2 regions of the Microbacterium sp. F01 genome follow, and region 1 is predicted to be linked to the other one. Evidence: riboswitches for the same ligand, from Rfam matches in the RefSeq annotation. Region 1 holds a riboswitch; the other holds the start of a gene.
What was found. A riboswitch is a leader RNA that binds a small molecule or an ion and turns the genes downstream of it on or off. The one in region 1 is predicted to bind thiamine pyrophosphate.
Positions count from the first base shown of each region.

Region 1 (7,821 bases):
GACCGGAGCCGGCGCAGCACCAGGCGTGGGCGCCACGGTCGCACTCCCGGCCGGCGGAGCGGCGGTGGGCGACACCGCCGGCGCCGCCGCGGGTGTCGCGGCCGGCACAGCGGCAGCGACCGGTGCCGCTGCCGGCACGGCCCCTGCCCCGCGGGCCAGCACGCGGGCGACCATCAGCTCGAGCTGCAGGCGCGGCGAAGTGGCGCCGGTCATGTCGTCGAGGGTCGCGATGACGAGGTCGGCGATGTGCGACAGCCGCGACGGACCGAACGCGTCGGCCTGACGCTGCATGCGCGCGAGGTCGTCGGCCGAGACTCCGCGCAGCACCGCCGCCGCGCCCTGGCCGGTCGCCGACACCACGATGAGGTCGCGCAGACGCTCGAGCAGGTCGTCGACGAAGCGGCGCGGGTCTTGCCCGGTCTGCACCACGCGGTCGACGGCGGCGAACGCGGCCGACGCGTCGGAGGCGGCGAAGGCGTCGATCACCTCGTCGAGCAGCTCGGCGTGCGTGTAGCCGAGCAGCGCGACCGCGCGGGCGTAGGTGACCTTCGCGTCTTCCGAGCCGGCGATCAGCTGGTCGAGCAACGACAGCGTGTCTCGCGGCGACCCGCCGCCCGCGCGCACGACGAGCGGTAGCACGCCCTGCTCGACGTCGACGCCCTCCTGCGCGCACAGCTGCTCGACGTACTCGAGCATGGCCGCCGGGGGCACGAGACGGAACGGGTAGTGGTGCGTGCGCGAGCGGATGGTGCCGATGACCTTCTCGGGCTCGGTCGTCGCGAAGATGAACTTGACGTGGTCGGGCGGCTCTTCCACGAGCTTGAGCAGGGCGTTGAATCCCTGCGGGGTGACCATGTGCGCCTCGTCGAGGATGAAGATCTTGAAGCGGTCGCGGGCCGGTGCGAACACCGCGCGCTCGCGCAGATCACGGGCGTCGTCGACGCCGTTGTGGCTCGCCGCGTCGATCTCGACGACGTCGAGCGACCCGCCGCCGCCGCGACCGAGCTCGACGCAGCTGTCGCAGGTGCCGCATGGGGTGTCGGTCGGGCCCTGCGCGCAGTTGAGGCAGCGCGCGAGAATGCGGGCGGACGTGGTCTTTCCGCACCCGCGGGGGCCCGAGAACAGGTACGCATGACCGACCCGGTCGCCGCGCAGCGCGGTCATGAGCGGCTCGGTGACCTGCGACTGCCCGATCATCTCGCCGAACGACTCGGGCCGGTAACGGCGGTACAGGGCGGTGGTCACTCCCCCAGCCTACGGCGTGGGGCCGACATCGCGACCGTGCTTCGGGCAGGCTCCCGGCCGGGACGGCAGTCGCACCGGGCCGACGCCGACACAGGGCGTCGGCACGTCGAGATCGCCTGCTAGATTGCTCCGCAGTGACACGGGGTGCCCGCACAGCGGGCTGAGAACACACCCGTCGAACCTGATCTCGATCATGCGAGCGAAGGGATGTCGCGATGAACGCGCGCACCGAAGCACACCTGTCCGCCCTCTCCCCCGCCGCCGCGCTGACGGCGCTGCGGGAGGCCTCACCGCTGGTGCAGTGCATCACGAACGCGGTGGTGACGAACTACACCGCGAATGCGCTCCTGGCGGTGGGCGCCGCCCCCGCGATGTGCGACATCCCGGGCGAAGCCGGCCTCTTCGCCGGGGTCGCCGACGGGGTGCTCGTCAACCTCGGCACGCCCGCCGCCGAGCAGCGCGATGCCGCCCGCGAGGCGGTGCGTGCCGGCACACCGTGGGTGCTCGACCCCGTCGCCGTCGGTGTCCTCCCCGTGCGCACGGCCCTCGCCGCCGAACTGCTCGAGCACCGTCCCGCCATCGTCCGCGGCAACGCCTCCGAGATCCTCGCCGTCGCCGGTGAGGGCGGCGGCGGGCGCGGAGTCGACGCGACGGACGGAACGGATGCTGCGGCCGGCGCCGCGCGATCGCTGGCGCTGCGCACCCGCGGCGTGGTGGCCGTGTCGGGCCCGGTCGATCTCGTCACCGACGGCGAGCGTGTCGTTCGGATCGCGGGCGGGGACGCGCTCCTCACCCGCATCACCGGCGGCGGCTGCTCGCTCGGCGCGGTGATGGCCGCGCTCGTCGGTGTCTGCGCTCCGTTCGAGGCGGCGGTCGCGGCATCCGTCCTCTATGCGGTCGCATCGGAACGGGCCGCCGCCCGCGCAGATGGACCGGGCTCGTTCGCCGTCGCGTTCCTGGATGCGCTCGACGCCGTGGCCGCTCAGCCGGCCGAGCTCGACGCGCGCCTCGCCGACGTGCTGGCGATCCGATGACCCGGCCCGGAGCACGCCTCGCGCTGCACCTCGTGACCGACGACCGGCTGCCGTTCGACCGGCTGCTCGCGGTGGTCGACGCCGCGGCGGGCGCGAGCGTCGACGTCGTGCAGCTACGGGCCAAGTCGGTGACCGCTCGTGAGCTCATCCGGCAGGCGACCGCGCTGTCGGAGGTCATCGACCGCCGCTGCCTGCTGCTCATCAACGACCGCGTCGACGTCGCGGTGGCGGCACGGGAGGCCGGAGCCCGCGTCGACGGCGTCCACCTCGGCCAGGGCGACCTGCCGCCCGAGACCGCGCGCCGCCTCCTCGGGGCGCACGCCGTGATCGGATGGACCGCGAACTCCGCGGAGCACCGGGCTGCGGCATCCTCGCCCCGCAACTGCACGATCGACTACCTCGGCGTGGGCGTGATCCGCCCGACGTCGACGAAGCCCGACCATCCGCCGGCGCTCGGCGTGGACGGCTTCGCGGCGTTCGCGGCCGGTACGGACCTGCCGTGCGTCGCGATCGGCGGCGTGGTCGAGCCGGACGTCGCGGCGCTCCGCGACGCCGGGGCGGCCGGCATCGCCGTGGTGTCGGCGATCTGCGGGGCGAACGATCCCGCCGCTGCGGCGCGCGCGCTGCGCAGCGCCGCCGATGCCCCCTCCCTCGAGGGGGTCGCGTGATGACCGACACCACGCTGGCTGTGCCCGCCCCGATCACGGCTCGAGCGACAGCGATCCCGCGCGTGCTCAGCATCGCGGGCACCGACCCGACCGGCGGCGCGGGGGTGCAGGCCGACCTCAAATCGATCGGCGCGCTCGGCGGCTACGGCATGGCCGTGGTCACCGCGCTCGTGGCGCAGAACACCCGCGGCGTGCGCGAGGTGCATGTTCCGCCGACCGCGTTCCTCGCCGCGCAGCTCGACGCCGTATCGGACGACGTCGAGATCGACGCGGTGAAGATCGGGATGCTGCAATCCGACGAGATCATCGGCACCGTGCGCGCGTGGCTCGGCCGGGTGCGCCCGCCGATCGTCGTGCTCGACCCCGTCATGGTCGCGACGAGCGGCGATCGGCTGCTGGACCCCGCGGCAGAGGAGGCGCTGCGCGAGCTCGCCGGCGAGGTCGACCTCATCACGCCGAACCTCGCGGAACTCGCGGTTCTCACTCGGCGCGCTCGTGCGACCACGTGGGCGCAGGCCCTCGACGACGCGCGGACCCTCGCACGCGAGACCGGCACGACGGTGCTGCTCAAGGGCGGACACCTCGACGGCGCCGACTGCCCCGACGCCGTCGTTGCGGCGGACGGCGCGGTGCGCGAGGTGTCCGGTGAGCGCGTCGAGACCCGCAACACCCACGGCACCGGCTGCTCGCTGTCGTCGGCGATGGCGACGCTGCGCGCGGGAGGCGCGTCCTGGCCGGACGCGCTGGAGCGCGCCAAGACCTGGCTCACCGGGGCGCTCGCGCACGCGCACGGCCTGCGGGTCGGCGAGGGGAACGGTCCGATCGACCACTTCCACGAGCACCGGGACGCAGCATCCATCCCCGCAGTGTCATGGTCGACGTTGGCGTGGGATGCCGCGGCCGGTGTGCGCGCCGACGTCGACGACCTCGAGTTCGTGCGCGGGCTCGGCGACGGCACGCTGTCGCGCGAGACGTTCCTGCGCTACCTGGCTCAGGACGCGATCTACCTCGGCGAGTACTCCCGCGTGCTCGCGAAGGCGAGCGCGATCGCGCCCACGCCGGAGGAGCAGGCGTTCTGGGCGCGGGCGGCCGAATCCTCGATCGTCGAGGAGCGCCGGCTGCACGAGTCGCACCTCGGCGCGGCGACGGTGGCCCCTGCGCCGCAGAACCTCGCGTACACGAACCACCTGCACGCGTCGGCCCGCTCGTACGGCGAGCTGGTGGCGGCGCTCCTGCCGTGCTTCTGGCTGTACACCGACCTCGGCATCCGTCTCGCCGCCCGGCGCCACGACGCGCACCCGTACGACGACTGGCTCGCGATGTACGCCGACCCCGCGTTCACCGCGGCCACCGCCCGCGCGACCGAGATCGCCGACGCTGCGGCGCGCGAGGCCGGACCGCTCGAGCGCGCGCGGATGGACGCGGCCTTCGCCCGGTCGATGGAGCACGAGCGGGAGTTCTTCGCGCGGGCGTGATCCCCGGAACGCGCCGTCGACGAGATCAGGAGATCTGGCTGCGACAGGACGACTCCGCCCGGATCGTCCTGTGCTCGCCAGATCTCCGATCTCGGAAAGACCCCTAGGTGTACTCGGCTGTCAGGTTGGTGACACCCGGCTGAGTGGGGTGCCGCCGATGGCTGAGTGGTATCGCTGAGTGTTGTAGTGCTCGAGCCAGGGTGCAAGGGCGGCGGCGCGTTGGTCGTTCGAGGTGAACACTTGCCGGTATGCCCATTCGGTTTGCAGGGTGCGGTTCAGTCGTTCCACCTTGCCGTTCTGCCAGGGACAGTGGGGGCGGATCAGCACGTGTTTGGCGCCGAGCGCGGCAAGCACGTCCTGGACGTCGTTGGAGAGCCGGTAGCTGAAATGGTTGTCGGTCATGACCCGCTCGATGCGGGTGATGCCGTGGTCGCGGAAGTAGGCGGCAGCCCGGGTGAGGAACCCGGCGCAGGTGGCGCCCTTCTCGTCCGGGTGGATCTCGGAGTACGCCAGTCGGGAGTGATCGTCGACGAGTGAGTGCACGTAGTCGAACCCGATCCGGGCTCTCCTGTGGGCGGCGGTGTCGCCGGCCGATCTGCCGTGCGCACGCCACCCGCCGCCGTCGGGGATGCGGCCCAGCTTTTTCACGTCCATGTGCACCAGCTCGCCGGGTCGGGCGCGTTCGTAGCGGACAGTGGTGGTCTTCGACGCCCGGATGACCGCCCCGGTGAGCGGGTCGCACTCGACCAGACGCGGCACGTGATGCCGCCGCAGGATGGCGGTGATGGTGCGCGCGGGAACACCCACCACCGCGGCGAGGCGATCGGGGCCTTGTCGCAGCTGACGGCGCAACGCGACCACCCGCAACTCCACCTCAAGTGGTGTTCGTTGCGGCATGGAGTGCGGACGCGAGGACCGGTCACGCAGTCCGGCGACGCCCTCGGCCCGGAACCTGTTGACCCAGCGGTGCGCGCATTGGCGCGACACCCCGAGCTCCTTCGCGACGTGTGCGACTGGACGATGCTGCACCAGCACCCGTTCGACAAGCAGAACCCTGCCCCGGACATTCAGCCGGGCATTAGCGTGAGACACGAGACCTCCTGGCGGGTGAAGAAACTAGACAGCTCCACTAAGCCAGGAGGTCTCCTCACCTCACAAGAACGTCACCAACGTCTCTGCTGAGTACACCTAGGCGTCGGCGCCGTGCTCGACGTCGGCGGCACCCACGATGATCGGGATCGTCGAGGTGACGGTGGGCACAGACGCCGACAGCAGTGAGCCGTCCTCGCGGCGCGCGTCGCCGAGCTCGCGCAGCGACGGCCGCCCCGGGATGACCGGCCCCTGCCCGTCGAGCGGTGCCACGACCTCCTCGCCCGCACCGACCACGTAGCCCACGCCCCGCACGCTGAAGCCGACCGGATCGCCCGCCGTGGCGCGCACCCGCAGCTCGTCGCGGGTGACCGTGACGACGAGCCGGGTGCCGTGCCAGTGCAGCACGAACTCGAGCGACGGCCACGAGGCGGGCAGCCGCGGGTTGAACGACAGCTCGCCGAAGTGGTCGCGCATGCCGCCGAAGCCGGCCACCAGCGCGGTCCACACGCCGCCGGCCGACGCCACGTGCACGCCGTCCGCAGCGTTGTGGTGCAGATCGCCGAGATCGACGAAGATCGACTGCCGGAAGTACTCCAGCGCGAGGTCCTGGTAGCCGACCTCCGCAGCGAGGATCGCCTGCACGACAGCCGACAGCGTCGAGTCGCCCGTGGTCAGCGGGTCGTAGTACTCGAAGTCGGCGAGCTTGTCCTCGTCGGAGAAGTGGTTGCCCTGGAGGAACAGCGCGAGCACGACGTCGGCCTGCTTGAGCACCTGGTACCGGTAGATCACCAGCGGGTGGAAATGCAGCAGCAGCGGCCGCTTGTCGGGCGGGGTGTTCTCGAGATCCCAGATCTCGCGCTCGAGGAACACGTGATCCTGCGGATGGATGCCGAGGCTCGGGCTGAACGGGATGTGCATGGCCTCGGCGGCCCGCTCCCACGCCTCGGGCTCGCCCGGCTCGAGGGCGAGGCGGTCCACCATCTGGCGGTAGACCTCGCCGTCGGCCTCCGCCATCTCGCGGATGGTGCGGGCGGCGAAGCGGAGGTTGAACCGCGCCATGACGTTCGTGAACAGGTTGTCGTTGACGACGGTGGTGTACTCGTCGGGGCCGGTCACACCGTGGATGTGGAACGTGTCGCCCTCACCGTCCAGGATGCCGTCGCTGGAGCGCCAGAACCCGAGCGTCGCCCACAGGCGTGCCGTCTCGACGGCGATGTCGACGCCCTCGCGGAAGAGGAAATCGTCGTCACCCGTCGCGCGCACGTACTTCGCCAGCGCGAAGCTGACGTCGGCGTTGATGTGGTACTGCGCGGTGCCGGCGGCGTAGTAGGCGGATGCCTCTTCGCCGTTGATCGTGCGCCATGGGAAGAGCGCACCGGCCTCGTTGAGCTGGAACGCCCGGCGACGTGCGGCGGGCAGCATCAGATACCGCATGCGCAGCGCGTTGCGCGCCCACAGCGGCGTCGTGTACGCGAGGAACGGGAGCACGTAGATCTCGGTGTCCCAGAAGTAGTGCCCGGAGTACCCCGAGCCCGTCATGCCCTTCGCGGGCACGCCCTGACCGTCGGCGCGCGCCGATGCCTGCGCGAGCTGGAAGAGGCACCAGCGGGTGGCCTGCTGGAGATCGTCGTGACCGCCGATGCGCACGTCCGAGCGCTCCCAGAACGCGTCGAGCCACTCGCGCTGCTGGGCGCGGATCGCATCGACGCTCTCACCGAGCGCGCGGTCGAGGGTCCGGCGGCACCGGTCGACGAGCTCGCGCGCGGGGACGCCGCGAGAGGTGTGATAGCTCACGAGCTTCGTGACGCGGATCGGCACGCCGGCCTTCGCGTTCACGCGGAACACGTTCTTCGCGATGTCGGGCTCGATGAGCGTGCGCGAGGTGTACTCGTTCGCCGTCTCGACCAGGTGGTCTGCGACCACGGCGATCGTCATGCCCGAATCGGTGACGCGGTACGACAGGGCCGAGCGCAGCTTGTCCTGCCAGTACTCCTGCGGCTGCAGCACACGCTCGTGGAACTTCTCGGTCTTGCGCGGGTCGAAACCGGCCCTCCGCGGCGCCGCGGGCGTGCCGCCGTAGACGTCCTCGCCGTCCTGGCGGTTGAGGATCTGGCAGCTCACGGTCACCGGCGCGTCGGCGTTGAGGACCGTGACGTCCACCGTCATGACCGCGAGATGCTTCTCCTCGAACGAAACCAGCCGCTCGTAGTCGATCCGCACCTCCTTGCCCGACGGCGTCACCCAGAGGATGCGCCGGCGCTGCACGCCGTCGCGCATGTCGAGGGTGCGCTCGTACTCGCGGACGTC
Region 1 is NZ_CM149592.1:3,084,922-3,092,742, forward strand. It holds gene ACVN90_RS14190 (DNA polymerase III subunit gamma and tau) at 1-1,245, opposite strand, end outside; TPP riboswitch at 1,376-1,470, shown strand; gene thiM (hydroxyethylthiazole kinase) at 1,461-2,279, shown strand; gene thiE (thiamine phosphate synthase) at 2,276-2,947, shown strand; gene ACVN90_RS14205 (bifunctional hydroxymethylpyrimidine kinase/phosphomethylpyrimidine kinase) at 2,947-4,422, shown strand; gene ACVN90_RS14210 (IS481 family transposase) at 4,543-5,514, opposite strand; gene ACVN90_RS14215 (glycoside hydrolase family 65 protein) at 5,611-7,821, opposite strand, start outside.

Region 2 (7,821 bases), 1.0 Mb from region 1:
GGACGCATGCCGGAGCCGCTGTGGGAGCGCCTGCAGGCGATCCTCGCCGTGTGCCGCGCGCACGACGTGCCGCTGCCGGCTGCGGCGGTGCAGTTCCCGCTCCGCGACGCCGCCGTGCGTTCGGTCGTCGTCGGCAGCAGTCGCCCCGAGCAGCTGCGCCGGAACGCGGAGCTCATGGCGATCGACATCCCGCCAGCACTGTGGGACGATCTGGCCGCCGCAGGCCTCATCCGCTGACGAAGGGATCCTCATGCTCGAGGGCATCAACCCGCTGCTGACCGGGGAGCTGCTGCTCCACCTGGACCGCATGGGGCACTCCGACGCGGTCGTGATCGCCGACGCGCACTTCCCGGCGTGGGCCATCGGTGCACGCGTCGTCGGGCACCCGTCCGCCTGAGCGCGCTCGGCGGTTCCTCAGCCGTTGAGACCGAAGAGATCCAGCGGGTGCGTGAGGCGCCACCACGGCGACGGCTCGGTGATCTCCGCCGCGAGCGTCAGGTCGACGGTGGCGGTGTCGAGCGGTCCGGTCACGCTGAGAGAGCCGACGACATCGCCGGCGCCGCGGCTGTCGCCCAGGCTGTACGTGGTCGCCACCGTGCCGCTGCCGCCGTTCCAGAGGATGACCGACGCGTCGCCCGACGTGACGATGTCGACCTTGTCGCCCCACAGCGTATCGACCTGGCCGGCCACAGTGCTCGCCGTCACCGAGGGCTTGGGCTGCAGCTCCGCCTCCATCTGCGCGTACAGCGCGCGGGAGGCGGCGAGGCGTGCCTCGTCGTCCGGCTGTCCGAGCACCGAGGCGTAGAGGCGCACGGTCTTGTCGCCGATCGTGACGTCCTTGGCAGACAGCAGATTCCAGGCGTCGAGCGTTCCCGTCTTGAGCCCCACGACGCCCGGATCGGCGAGGAGGCCGTTCGTGTTCTCGACGTGTCCGGCGCCGGGGAGGTCGACGGACTGCTTCGCGACGATCTCGGCGATGACGGGGTGGGCCAGGGCCTTCTGCGCGAGCGTCACCAGGGCTTCGGGGCTCGCGGCGTTGCGCGGGTCCATGCCGGTGGGCTCGCGGACCGTGATCCCGGGGACGCCGTGCGCGGTCAGCCAGGCGTTGGCGGCGGAGGCGTACACGGCGTCGGACGGCCAGATGCCCTGCGCCAGGCGGTCGGCGTAGTTGTTCGCCGAGCCGATCAGCATGCCCTCGAGCATCTGGTACTCGGTGAGCGAGCCGCCCACCGGGACGTCGAGCGCGGACTCGCCGCCTGCGCGGTACTGCCAGTAGCGCGAGCGGTCGGCGGACGTGAAGCGGTACTCCGGCCCCTGCTCGCCGACGGCGAGCGGCATCTCCTCGAGCACGACCAGCGCGGTCACGAGCTTGGTGATGCTCGCGATGGCGGCGGGGTCGGCCGTGGAGGCCAGCGTTCCCGGGATGCCGGCGACGGCCTCGGCGGCGCTTCCCTGACCCGGCCATGCGGGCGCCGCGGCGGGCGCCGCGATCGGCTGCACCTCCATCGCTGTCACGGTGGGCGCGACCGCGTGCAGCGGCCACAGCAGGGTCGTCGCCGCGTACGCGCCGACCACGGCCGCGATCGCAAGCGTGGGCACCACGACGGCGGCGCGGAACGGGGAGCGTCGCGGGGCGTCGGAGAGGAGATCGGCGTCGACCGCCACGTACGGTGTCGCCGCGGCCGACAGGTCGGCCGGTGCTGCGCCGTGTTCGACGACGGTTTCGTCGACCCAGGCCAGCGCGGTGCGACTGCCGGCGACGGTGGGGGCGGCGGTGAGGTCGACGTCGGACGGGTCGACCGGGTCCGTCGGGTTCCACGTCGCGACCGTGGGCACATCGGCGACGGGCACGGTCGCGATCGTCGGCGCGACAGCGGTCACGTCCACCGGAGCTGTGCTCGTCGGCGGGTAGACGGTGTCTGTCTCACCCGTCTGGATCGTGAGGATGCCGCCGTCCGGGGCATCGTCGGACGCCGGCGTCGAGACGGCACCGGTCTGCACGCGTCGCGCGCGACGCGTGGGTGCCGGGGTGTCGTCCGATGTCACCCACCCAAAATACCCGCTGAAGCGGCGGTATACTCGTCGCCACAACCACGGGAGTCCGGTGAGCCGGGCTGAGAGGAAGCGACCCACGCTTCGACCGTCGAACCTGATCCGGATCATGCCGGCGCAGGGAGGAGCTCATATGCACGCGTCCACGTCCGCATCCACCCCCCTCGCGGACCACTCGCAGCCCCCGCGCAGCCTCCGCTGGCGGGTCGTCGACATCGTCGTCGCGGCCGTGCTCGGTGTCGCGATCGGCCTCGTCTTCTGGCTCTGGAACACCGTCGGCGGCACCTGGTTCGTCGCGATGGACGGCCTCACCCCCGGCCTCGGCGGCATCGCCGTCGGCATCTGGCTCATCGGCGGCGTGATCGGCGGCCTCGTCATCCGCAAGCCCGGTGCGGCACTGCTGGTCGAGGTGATCGCCGCGCTGGTCTCGATGCTCATCGGCAACGTGTGGGGCGTCTCGACGCTCTTCTCGGGCCTCGTACAGGGCCTCGGCGCGGAACTCGTCTTCGCGATCTTCCTCTACCGTCGCTTCACGCTGCCCGTCGCGATGCTCGCCGGTGTCGGCGCCGCGGTCGGCGCCTGGGTGTTCGAGCTGTTCTACGGCAGCTCGCCGAACATCCTCAAGACCCTCGAGTTCAACGTCATCTACCTGGTGTCGCTGGCGGTCTCGGGCGCCCTTCTCGCGGGCGTCGTCGGCTGGTTCGCCGTGCGCGGGCTCGCCGCTACCGGCGCCCTCAACCGCTTCGCGGTCGGACGCGAAGCGCGCCGCGAGGTCTGACGTGAGGGCGACCCACCCGGCACGCATCACGGCGGCGGGCTGGGGCTGGCGCTACGGCGGGCGGCGGGCGCCAGCCGTCCACGACGTCTCGTTCACGATCGAGCCCGGTCAGCGCGTGCTCCTGCTCGGAGCATCGGGCGCGGGCAAGTCCACGCTCCTCGCCGGGATGGCGGGCCTCCTCGGCGGCGCCGACGAGGGCGACGAGACCGGCTCGCTCCTCATCGACGGCGAGCGGGCCGAAGCCCACCGCGGCCGCGTCGGGCTCGTGCTGCAGGACCCCGACGCCGGCGTTGTGCTGTCGAAGGTCGGCGACGACGTGGCGTTCGGCTGCGAGAACCTCGGCGTTCCGGCATCCGAGATCCCCTCCCGCGTGGCCGAGGCACTCGACGCCGTCGGGCTCGATGTGCCCCTCGCCCGTGCGACGAAGGCGCTCTCGGGCGGGCAGAAGCAGCGGCTCTCGCTCGCCGGCGTGCTCGCGATGCGGCCCGGCGTGCTGCTGCTCGACGAGCCCACCGCCAACCTCGACCCGGACGGCGTCCGCGAGGTGCGCGACGCCGTCGAGCGCGCGGTCCGCGAGACCGGCGCGACCCTCGTCGTGATCGAGCACCGCACAGCGGTGTGGGCCGACCTCATGGACCGCGTCATCGTGGTCGGCGCCGACGGCGGGCTCCTCGCCGACGGCACGCCGGCCGACGTGTTCGCGCGCCACGGCGCCGCGCTCGCCGCCGCGGGGGTGTGGGTGCCGGGCCGCCCGGTCGACCTGCCCGTGCTCGCGGCAGCGCCGGCCGACGCGCCGGCGGCGGTGGCGGCATCCGCTCTCTCGATCTCCCGTGACAGCCGCTCGATCGTGCGCGCGGGGCTCGACCTCGCCGTCCCACGGGCCGCGGCGACCGTGATCACCGGGCCCAACGGCGCCGGCAAGTCGACGCTCGCGCTGACGCTCGCGGGGCTGCTCCCTGAGGCGGCGGGCCGCGTCGAGGCGGCCCCGGAGCTGGCCGGCCGCTCGGGCCGCCGGCCCTCGAGGTGGACGTCGCGCGAGCTGCTCACACGCATCGGCACCGTGTTCCAGGAGCCCGAGCACCAATTCCTCGCGTCGACGGTGCGGGGCGAGCTGGGTATCGGGCCGCGGTCGCGCGGCGTCGACCCGGCCGCCGTCGACCAGATCGTCGACGAGCTGCTCGAGCGGCTGCATCTCGCGCCGCTCGCCGCCGCGAACCCGTTCACGCTGTCGGGCGGACAGAAGCGCCGGCTCTCGGTCGCGACCGTGCTCGCCGACGCGCCGCCGGTGATCGTGCTCGACGAGCCGACCTTCGGTCAGGACCGCCGCGGCTGGATCGAGCTCGTGCAGCTGCTGCAGTCCGAGATCGCCGCAGGCACGACGGTCGTCGCCGTGACCCACGACGAGGACGTGCTGCACCACCTCGGCGGCCACCGCATCGAGCTCGGCGCACCCCAGCACGCGGGGGTGGGATCGTGACCGCCGTCGACGCGCGCGCCGCCGACGTCGAGGCCGCGCCGCGGGCGTGGCTCGACGGTGTCAACCCCGTCACCAAGGTCGCGCTGGCCCTGTTGCTGTCGGTGCCGCTCTTCGCTTCGATCGACGCCACCAGCGCCCTCGTGGCGATCGTGCTCCAGCTCGCCTGCATCCCACTGACCGGCTTGGCGATCGTGACGGTGCTGAAACGGATGCTGCCCATCCTGGTCTTCGCGCCGGTCGCGGGTGTGAGCATGCTGCTGTACGCGGAGCCGGGTGGCACGGTCTACTGGTCGTTCTGGTACGCGACGATCAGCGACGACTCGATCGCCCTGGCCGTCGCGGTGTGCCTGCGCGTGGTCGCGCTCGCGCTGCCGACGATCCTGCTCTTCGGCCGCACGGATCCCACCGAACTCGCCGACGCGCTGGCACAGGTCGCGAAGCTGCCCTCGCGGTTCGTGCTCGGCGTGCTCGCGGGCACCCGCACGCTGGGGCTCTTCCTCGACGACTGGCGCAGCATGAGCCTCGCCCGTCGCGCGCGCGGCGTCGGCGACTCGGGCGCGATCCGCCGGTTCTTCTCGATGGCGTTCGTGCTGCTCGTGTTCGCGGTGCGCCGCGGCACCAAGCTCGCGATGGCGATGGAGGCGCGCGGCTTCGGCTCCGGCATCCCGCGCACGTGGGCGCGGCCGTCGCGCCTGCACCCGCGTGATGCCGTCGCGCTGCTGGGCGGCATCGCGATCATGGCGCTCGCGATCGGCGCCGCGGTGGCGGCGGGCACCTTCCGGTTCGTCTGGTCCTGAGCGCGCGAGGCCCGGGTCAGCCGCCGGCGACGAGGCGCTCGTAGCCGGGCTGCAGCGCGGGGAAGTAGTCGTCCCACTTCACGGTGGCGACGTCGACCCCGGCCTGCGCCGCCACCAGCCGATCGAGGTAGTACTCCCAGCCGGGGCCGATCGAGCCGACCTCGTCCTCGGGGTTCAGTCGCTGCCCGAACGTGAGCACGGTGTCGCCGTGCTCCTCCTGCGCCAGCTCGAACCACACGTGCCACGCACCGGACCCTGCCGAGGTGTCGCCGGCGAAACGCCGGGGGCGATCGCACTCGAGGATCGTGTACTCCTCACCCGCAGCATCCAGATCCTCCGCCGTCATGAAGAACGTGACGTGCCCGCTTGCCGGATCGCCCTCCCAGCGGCCGATCCAGCGCTCGAGCCGCGCGGAGTCGGTGAGCTCGCGCCACACCTCGTCGGCAGTCGCGTGGAAGCGCCGCAGGATCACGAGGTTCGGCTTGCCGTCGATGTCGCACACGTTGCCGGTGATGTCGGTCATGTCGCGTTCCACAGCTCTCGGTAGTACGACAGGCGCTCGCGATCCGGGTCGATCCCGTACGCCTCGATGAGGGCGTCCTCCCATCCCTCGCCATAGTTCCACGCCGTCGACATCGACGCCACGGCGATGTCCGCCCAGCGGTCGGCGACGCCCAGCGCGCCGAGGTCCACGTGTCCGCTCCACCGGCCGTCGTCGCCGATCAGCGTGTTGGGGCAGCACGCGTCGCCGTGGCACACGACGAGCCGGTCGACCGGCGGTGCATCGAGGAATGCTTCGGGAACACGGATGCCGCGTCCCGCCGCGTTCGCGATCCGCCCGGGCACGCCCCAGTCGAAGGGGCACTCGTCGACCGGCAGGGCGTCGTGCAGTGCGCGCAGACCCCGGCCGACCGCGCGGACAGCGGTGGCGGGATCCGTGATCCATCGCGGGTCCACCGCCGACAGGCCCGGGAGAGCGGCCGTCACCATCCATTCGTGGCTCCCGTCGCCCCCGGCCTCGAGCACCCGCGGCACTGCGGTGTACGCGGCCGCCCAGCCCAGCCGCTCCGCCTCGCCCGCGAACGACGTCTCGGCGTTGCGGGGCCCGTACTTGAGGTACCGGCCGTCGTCGGTGCGGAAGGTGAGGCCGCCGAGTTCGTTGGCCCAGACCGGGGTGAGCTCCGCGCCGCGCGCGAGCCGCGCGACGGTCTCAGGGACCGCGACCTCGTCGACCGGAATCGTCACCCGCCCATCCTCTCGTGCGTCGGCGCGGCGCGAAGTCCGGACTTCGCAGGGTTGTGGTCGCCGGATGGACGCGTTTCCTGGACGGGCTCCTCCCGATCGGGGTCGCGCCTACCTGCGAAGTCCGGACTTCGCAGGGTTGTGGTCGCCGGGTGGATGCGGTTCCTGGACCGCACCACGGGCGGGGCCAGCGGGACTCGTCTGCCCCGGCGGGCACCACCGGCGTGGTGGGATGGGGGCATGCCCACCACGCGCGCCACCCGCCGCCGAGGACCCCTCACGGCGCTCGAGGGCGAAGAGCCGGCGGTCGCGATCGGCGACACCGCGGCGCGGCACGTGCGGCTCTCGCCCGACGGGCTCTCGCGCCACATCGGTGAGCCCCGGTCGCAGTTCGTGCCATGGACGCAGGTGCACTCGGTCGCGGTGGATCCGCCCGCGACCTGGTGGCCGTATCCCGCGGTCTCCGACATGGCGGCGGCGCTGCTCGGTGGCGTGGCCGGCGGCTTCGAAGCCGGCGAGGCGGCCGAGACGCCGACCTTCCTCGTCGTGATCACGACGCTCGACGGCCAGCGCCTGGAGTGGCGCGCCACTCAGCACTACCTCTCGGGCTATCGTCGCGGCGACGCGCAGGCGACGACGAGGCTGGTGGAGTACCTGACCGCGCGCGGCGAGGCGCGCCTGCTCCTCGCGCGGCCCGCCGAGCTGATCGACCGCATCACCGCCCTCACGCGCATCGGTCCGCAGTTCGGGCCGTGACGGCCCCGGCGCGCGCCCGTTAGCCTGGTCCCGCGGCGCCGCCGGCTGGTGAGCGGTGGGACTGAGTCCCGCGTATGCTGATACGCGGTTCCGCAGAATCAGGACTTCGAAGGAGAATCCATGGACCTCACGGGCACCGCGGCGCTCGTCACCGGTGGCGCGAGCGGACTCGGCCTCGCCACGGCGCGGCGTCTGGCCGCCGCGGGCGCGACAGTCACGATCGTCGACCTGCCGGCCTCGGCGGGCGCCGACATCGCCGCAGAGCTCGGGGGATCGTTCGCGCCCGCCGACGTCACGAGCCCGGAACAGGTGGCTGCCGCAGTCGCCACGGCCGCAGCATCCGGCCCCCTGCGTGTCGTCGTGAACTGCGCCGGGATCGCCCCGCCAGCCAAGGTGCTCGACCGCGAGGGCAACCCGTCGCCGCTCGAGGGCTTCGAGCGGATCGTCCGCGTGAACCTCGTCGGCACCTACAACGTCATCTCACAGGCGTCCGCCGCCATCGCGAAGACCGAGCCCACCCCCGACGGTGACCGCGGCGTCATCGTGAACACAGCGAGCGTCGCCGCGTTCGACGGCCAGATCGGGCAGCCCGCGTACTCGGCGTCGAAGGGCGGCGTTCACGCCATGACCCTGCCGATCGCCCGCGAGCTCGCGCGCTACGGCATCCGCGTCGTGACGATCGCCCCCGGCATCATGGAGACCCCCATGCTGATGGGCCT
Region 2 is NZ_CM149592.1:4,089,184-4,097,004, reverse strand. It holds gene ACVN90_RS18750 (aldo/keto reductase) at 1-237, shown strand, start outside; gene ACVN90_RS18745 (RbsD/FucU domain-containing protein) at 251-397, shown strand; gene ACVN90_RS18740 (D-alanyl-D-alanine carboxypeptidase family protein) at 415-2,046, opposite strand; TPP riboswitch at 2,084-2,193, shown strand; gene ACVN90_RS18735 (ECF transporter S component) at 2,186-2,830, shown strand; gene ACVN90_RS18730 (ABC transporter ATP-binding protein) at 2,832-4,307, shown strand; gene ACVN90_RS18725 (energy-coupling factor transporter transmembrane component T family protein) at 4,304-5,104, shown strand; gene ACVN90_RS18720 (SRPBCC domain-containing protein) at 5,121-5,627, opposite strand; gene ACVN90_RS18715 (phosphotransferase) at 5,624-6,349, opposite strand; gene ACVN90_RS18710 (hypothetical protein) at 6,587-7,102, shown strand; gene ACVN90_RS18705 (SDR family NAD(P)-dependent oxidoreductase) at 7,223-7,821, shown strand, end outside.
Region 2: it holds a riboswitch for thiamine pyrophosphate, as region 1 does, so the genes downstream of both, ACVN90_RS18735 (ECF transporter S component) here and thiM (hydroxyethylthiazole kinase) in region 1, are expected to answer to the same signal.